DNA from 2 places in the Streptomyces sp. NPDC002536 genome. Region 2 is predicted to be linked to the other one. Evidence: riboswitches for the same ligand, from Rfam matches in the RefSeq annotation. Region 2 holds a riboswitch; the other holds the start of a gene.
What was found. Region 2 has a riboswitch for glycine ahead of gcvT (glycine cleavage system aminomethyltransferase GcvT). Riboswitches for the same ligand answer to the same signal wherever they lie in the genome.
Positions count from the first base shown of each region.

Region 1: another riboswitch for glycine. It lies ahead of gcvP (aminomethyl-transferring glycine dehydrogenase); the one in region 2 lies ahead of gcvT (glycine cleavage system aminomethyltransferase GcvT).

Region 1 covers NZ_JBSFWU010000088.1:20,807-24,202, reverse strand. The annotation lists gene ACWD4B_RS26745 (DNA polymerase IV) at 1-670, shown strand, start outside; gene ACWD4B_RS26740 (PRC-barrel domain-containing protein) at 616-963, opposite strand; glycine riboswitch at 1,086-1,193, shown strand; gene gcvP (aminomethyl-transferring glycine dehydrogenase) at 1,378-3,396, shown strand, end outside.
Region 2 covers NZ_JBSFWU010000121.1:7,569-10,964, forward strand. The annotation lists gene gcvH (glycine cleavage system protein GcvH) at 1-207, opposite strand, end outside; gene gcvT (glycine cleavage system aminomethyltransferase GcvT) at 304-1,419, opposite strand; glycine riboswitch at 1,554-1,648, opposite strand; gene ACWD4B_RS30750 (AAA family ATPase) at 1,794-2,357, shown strand; gene ACWD4B_RS30755 (enhanced serine sensitivity protein SseB) at 2,501-3,256, shown strand; gene ACWD4B_RS30760 (enhanced serine sensitivity protein SseB C-terminal domain-containing protein) at 3,355-3,396, shown strand, end outside.

The DNA.
Region 1 (3,396 bases), on a different contig from region 2:
GCGGGACGCCAAGTCGGTGTCCGTGGAGGACACCTTCGCCGAGGACCTCACCGATCGCACCCGGGTGCAGCTGGAGCTCGCCCGCCTCGCCGACCGCTGCGTGCGGCGGCTGCGCGGCGCCGGGCGCAGCGGGCGCACTGTGGTCATCAAGGTGCGGCGCTACGACTTCTCGACCCTCACGCGCTCGGAGACGCTGCGCGGGCCGACGGACGACCCCGTGGTCGTGCGGGAGGCGGCCGCCCGGCTGCTGGACGGGGTGGACACCACGGCCGGGGTGCGGCTGCTGGGGGTCGGTGTCTCCGGGCTCGCGGACTACACCCAGGAGGACCTCTTCGCCCAGGCGGCCGGCGGCACGGCCGAGGGCGAGGAGGCGCCGGAGCGGGAGCAGGAGGAGGCCGCGGAGGAGGCGGCACGGCCCCGCCAGTGGCTGCCGGGGCTGGACGTGCGGCACGCGGAGTTCGGGGCCGGCTGGGTCCAGGGCAGCGGCGTCGGCCGGGTCACGGTCCGCTTCGAGGAGCCCTGGTCCGAAGGGCCCGGCAGGGTGCGGACGTTCGCCGTCGACGACCCGGCGCTGGAGCACGCCGATCCGCTGCCGCTCGTCCGGCCCGCGGAGGATCAGCCGCCGGAATCGCCGGAGGCACCGTCGTCCGGGGGGATGGCGAGCCCGTAGTGCCGGTAGAGCCGCAGTTCCTGCTCGGGGGAGAGGTGGCGGCCGGCGCCGATGTCCGGGGCGCTCCTGATCAGGGCCCGCGCGTAGGGGACGTGCAGCCCCTCGCCGTCGGCCCGGCTCGGCTGCAGCGGCACCAGGGCGTCGCGGCTGAACAGCCCGGTGCGCACGGCGGCCCACTCCGGCTCGCCGGTCGCGTCGTCGAGGTACACCTCGTCCACCGTGCCGATCCGCATGCCGTCACGGTCGAAGGCCTTGCGGCCGATCAGGCTCCGGGGGTCGACGTCCGTCTGCACGGCCTTCCTCCTGTTTCCTCCCGCCTGGCGCACCTGCCACCAACCAAAAGCCACAAAGCGGGAAGTGGCCACTTGGGCGCTCCCGTCGGCAAATTCTCGCTGGTAGGCTGGCCAGTGGCCGCAGACCCTGTGCGGGAGAGTCCTCCGATGCCCCCAGGGGCGGTCCCGGAGGCGCCGAAGGAGCAAATCCTCCCCGGAATCTCTCAGGCACCCCGTACCGCACGGACGAGGCCACTCTGGAAAGCAGGGCGGGTCCGGTCCGGCAGTACTCCGAGCCCTTCCTCACCGACGGTGAAAGCCGGGTACTGCACCGCCCGGTGAAGCTCTCAGGTTGCGATGACAGAGGGGGAGGCCGTCCGGGTACCCGCGCCGTGGTACCCCTCGCAGGTCGCAATGACCAGGAGGCCTCCGCAGATGACCGCCCACCGCATCTCCCTCTCCGACCTGGAGCGCGGCACTCCCTTCGAGGACCGTCACATAGGGCCCGACCCCGGGGCGCGGGCCAAGATGCTCGCCCAGGTCGGCTTCGGCTCCCTCGACGAGCTCACCGCCGCCGCCGTCCCGGAAGTGATCAAGAGCGCCGGGGCGCTGGGCCTCCCGGCCGCCCGCACCGAGCCCGAGGTCCTCGCCGAGTTGCGCTCGCTCGCGAGCCGCAACCAGGTGCTCGCCCCCATGATCGGCCTCGGCTACCACGGCACGTTCACCCCGCCGGTGATCCTGCGCAACGTCATGGAGAACCCCGCCTGGTACACGGCCTACACGCCGTACCAGCCGGAGATCTCCCAGGGCCGGCTGGAGGCCCTGCTCAACTTCCAGACCGTCGTGGCCGAGCTGACCGGTCTGCCCACCTCCGGCGCCTCCCTGCTCGACGAGGGCACCGCGGCGGCCGAGGCCATGGCGCTGTCCCGGCGCATGGGCAAGGTCAAGGACGGGGTCTTCCTCGTCGACGCGGACGCCCTGCCGCAGACCGTCGCGGTGATCGAGACCCGTGCCGAGCCGACCGGCGTCGAGGTCGTCGTCGCGGACCTGTCGGCGGGCATCCCCGAGGAGATCGCCGGCCGCGGCGTCTTCGGCGTGCTGCTGCAGTACCCGGGCGCCTCCGGTGCCGTGCGCGATCTGCGCCCCGTCATCGAGCAGGCCCACGGGCTCGGCGCCGTCGTCACCGTCGCGGCCGACCTGCTCGCCCTGACCCTGCTCACCCCGCCCGGCGAGCTCGGCGCCGACATCGCCGTCGGCACCACCCAGCGCTTCGGCGTGCCCATGGGCTTCGGCGGCCCGCACGCCGGATACATGGCCGTCCGCGAGAAGTTCGCCCGCAGCCTCCCCGGCCGCCTGGTCGGCGTCTCCGTCGACGCCGACGGCAACAAGGCCTACCGCCTGGCCCTGCAGACCCGCGAGCAGCACATCCGCCGCGAGAAGGCCACCAGCAACATCTGCACCGCCCAGGTGCTCCTGGCCGTCATGGCCGGCATGTACGCGGTCTACCACGGGCCCGAGGGCCTGGCCGCCATCGCGCGCCGCACCCACCGCTACGCCGTCCTCCTCGCCGAGGGCCTGCGGGCCGCGGGCGTCGAGGTCGTGCACGGCGCGTACTTCGACACCCTGACCGTGCGCGTCCCCGGCCGCGCCGCCGAGGTCGTCGGCGCCGCCCGCGAGCGCGGCGTCAACCTGCGCCTGACGGACGCCGACCACGTCGGCATCGCCTGCGACGAGACCACCACGCGGGACCGTCTGGCCTCCGTGTGGGCCGCGTTCGGCGTGGAGGCCGACATCGAGGCGCTGGACGCGGCCACCGCGGACACCCTCCCCGAGAGCCTGCTGCGCACCGACGAGTACCTCACGCACCCGGTCTTCCACCAGCACCGCTCCGAGACGGCGATGCTGCGCTACCTGCGCCGCCTCGCCGACCGCGACTACGCCCTGGACCGGGGCATGATCCCGCTCGGCTCGTGCACGATGAAGCTCAACGCCACCACCGAGATGGAACCGGTCACCTGGCCCGAGTTCGGCGCGCTGCACCCCTTCGTGCCCGCCGAGCAGGCCGAGGGCTACCTCACGCTCATCACCGAGCTCGAGGAGCGGCTCGCCGAGGTCACCGGCTACGCCAAGGTGTCCCTCCAGCCCAACGCGGGCTCCCAGGGCGAACTCGCGGGCCTGCTGGCCGTCCGCGCCTACCACCGCGCCAACGGCGACGCGCAGCGCACCGTCTGCCTCATCCCCTCCTCCGCGCACGGCACCAACGCGGCCAGCGCGGTGATGGCGGGCATGAAGGTCGTCGTGGTGAAGACCGCCGACGACGGCGAGGTCGACGTCCAGGACCTGCGCGCCAAGATCGAGCAGTACCGCGCCGAGCTGGCCGTGCTGATGATCACCTACCCGTCCACGCACGGCGTCTTCGAGGAGCACGTCGCGGATATCTGCGCGGCCGTGCAC
Region 2 (3,396 bases):
GTCGCTGACCGACTTGGTCGACTCCAGCTCGCCGCAGGTCTCGCCCGCGGTGACCGTGTCGCCCACCGCAGGGAGCTGGGCGTAGACCACGTCACCGAGCGCGTTGGCCGCGAACTCGGTGATACCGACCGTCGCCACGCCGTTCTCGTCGACGGCCGACAGCCACTCGTGCTCCTTGCTGAAGCGCAGCTGCTGGGGGTTGCTCATGACTAGATTCTCCTGGATGCGCGTGGGTGGTTGTGCAACGGGTCTTGACAGGTGAGACGGGAGGGGCCGGGGATCAGCCCTTCCTGCTCGTTTTTCTCATCGTTCCCGCTTGTAGAACGGAAGCGCGACGACCTCGTACGTCTCATGGCTGCCACGGATGTCCACGGCCACGCCCTCGGTGCCGGGCGCCGCGTGCGCCGCGTCCACGTAGGCGATGGCGATCGGCTTGCCGAGGGTGGGGGAGGGGGCGCCCGAGGTGACCTCGCCGACGACCTCGCCGCCCGCGACGACCGGGTACCCGGCACGCGGCACGCGGCGGCCGGCGGCCACCAGGCCGACCAGCTTGCGCGGCGGGGCGGTCTCGGCGCGCTCGGCGGCGGCCTGCAGCGCCTCGCGGCCGACGAAGTCGCCCTGCTTGTCAAACTTGACCACTCGGCCGAGTCCGGCGTCGAACGGCGTGGTGGCGGTGGTCAGCTCGTGCCCGTACAGCGGCATGCCGGCCTCCAGGCGGAGCGTGTCGCGGCACGAGAGGCCGCACGGCACCAGGCCGGCCGCGGCGCCCGCCTCGGTCAGGGCCTGCCACAGCTTCTCCGCGTCGGCGGGCGCGACGAACAGCTCGAAGCCGTCCTCGCCGGTGTAGCCGGTGCGCGCGATGAGCGCGGGCACGCCCGCGACCGTGCCCGGCAGGCCGGCGTAGTACTTCAGCCCGTCGAGGTCGGCATCGGTGACGGACTTTAGGATCCCGGGGGAGGCGGGGCCCTGGACGGCGATCAGCGCGTAGTTCTCGCGGTCGTCGCGGACCTCGGTGTCGAAACCGGCGGCGCGCTCGGTGAGCGCGTCCAGCACGGTCTGCGCGTTCGAGGCGTTGGCGACGACCATGTACTCGTGCTCGCCCAGGCGGTAGACGATCAGGTCGTCCAGGATGCCGCCCTCGGCGTTGCAGATCATGGTGTACCGCGCCCGGCCGACCGCCAGCGCGGAGATGTTGCCGACCAGCGCGTGGTCCAGGGCGGCGCCGGCCTGCGGGCCGGTGAGGGTGATCTCGCCCATGTGGGAGAGGTCGAACAGACCGGCACGGGTGCGCACGGCGAGGTGCTCGTCGCGCTCGCTGCCGTAGCGCAGGGGCATGTCCCAGCCCGCGAAGTCGGTCATGGTGGCGCCGAGCGCGCGGTGCGTCGCGTCGAGGGCCGTTCGGCGAGGGGCAACGGTCATGTGGGGCTCCCAGGCATGGCAGTGAGGACGTCCTCCCCATCTGTCATCGGAACCTGAGAGGTTCACCGGGAGACTCCCCCCGGCTTGCACCTTGGGTGGGGCCGCCGCACGGGCGGCCCGCTTTTCAGATCTGCCTCGCCCATGCGGTATCGGGGCCTGAGAGATTCAAGGGAGGAACTTGCTCCTTCGGCGCCCGGGGCGGTGCCCGGGACTCTCCCGCACGGATTCGAGCGGCCGGTATGCAGTTGGACGTGCCGGTCGTGCGTCGGCGCGCACATCATTGCACGTACGGGCGTGCGATGGACCAGGTGCAGCCCCGTGAATTGGATTACCTTTCCTTTACGTTCGACGGGTATCGGCTGGTGGGAGGTGCCATGGCGGAGGTGGTCGACCTGCGGTACCCGGCCGGCGACCTGCTGGTCGTCTCCGGGCTGCCCGGCAGCGGGAAGACGACGCTGATCCGCCGGGCGGTGGCCCCGCTGGACGCCGCGGGCGCGCCGGTGCGGTGCGTGGACTCGCAGGACGTCCGGCTCCGGCTGGAGCGGCGGCTGCCGGGCCGGCTGCCGTACGGGCTCTACCGGCCCGTGGCGCGGGTGCTGCACTTCGCGGCGCTGCGGGGTGCCCTGCGGGCGGGCGGGAGCGTGGTGGTGCACGACAGCGGGCGGGTGGGCCTGGTGCGGCGCTGGCTGGCACGGGGCGTGCGGCGGCGCGGGGGTGCGCTGCACCTGCTGCTGTTGGTCGTCGAGCCGGCGGTGGCGCTGGAGGGGCAGATACGGCGGGGGCGTTGCGTGTCGCGGCGGGTGTTCGCGCGGCACCGGCGATCCATGGGGCGGCTGGTGGCCGGGGCCGCGGCCGGGCGCCTCCCGCGGGGTGTGGTGTCGGTGGCGGTCCTGGACCGCGAGGCCGCGGACACGGTCCGCGTGATCACTTTCGGCTAGCCGGCCCCGCCCCGTCAGGGGCGCGGGGAACTGCGCGAGCAACCACCACGGCCCGCAGTCGACGACGGCCCCGTACCGGCCAAGCCCGGGCGCAGCCGTTAAGGTTCCCCTGCGCGCCTTTGACGACACGGTGGTTGGACGACATGAGCATCCCTGAGCAGCACCCTTACGACTGGCCCGCCAACGAGCTCGAAGCGGTGCTCGCCGTTTCGGTCGGGGCGGCCGGGGCCGGGCCCCGGATCGTCGAGGTGCTCGTGCGCAGCAGCGTGTGGATCCCGCTGCCCAACGGCGGCGGTCCCGACAGCCCGGATCTCGACATCCCCGCGCTGGAGCTCGACGGTGCCGCGTTCGTCCCGGTGTTCAGCTCCGAGCAGGAGTTCCGCCGCGTCGTCGGCGACCGCACCGGCTTCGCCGTGGCGCCCGCCGTCGAGTTCGCCCGCGGTCTGCCGCCGCAGGTCGGGATCGTCGTCAACCCGGAGGGCACCGTCGCCGTGCCGCTGCCCCCGCCCGCCGTGGCCGAGCTGTGCCGGGCCGGCCGCACGGCGCTGGACGGCGACGCCACCGGCGGCCGTGTCCGGCTCTTCGAGCCGGACTGGCAGCAGGAGCCCACGGCCTTCCTCGCCGCCGCCGGGCTGGAGTTCGCCGCGGCCGGCCCGGTCCGGACCGCCCGGCGCGCCCTGGCCAGCATCGAGGGTGCGGATCCGGCCCTCTTCGTGGGGGTCGAACTGGACCTTCCCGATCCGGGCAGCCGGGAGGCCGCCATGGCGGCCGTCGGCCGCGCGCTGGCTTCGGCGCCCGTGCCCTGGCCCGTCCAGCTGGTCTTCCTCGACGTCGCCCAGGACCCGGTCGGCGACTGGATGCGCGGTCGGGTGCGTCCGTTCTACGACCGTGACCTGTGACAGCACCCGTGTCCGCCGCCGCGGGCTCGTAAGCTGGTTGGACGACCAACACGGGGAGCGCGGCCGCGCTCCCCGTGCCGAGAGAAGAGGCGGACCAGGTGAGCGCGGGCGCGGAGAGCGGCGTGGAGCAGGTGCTGCGC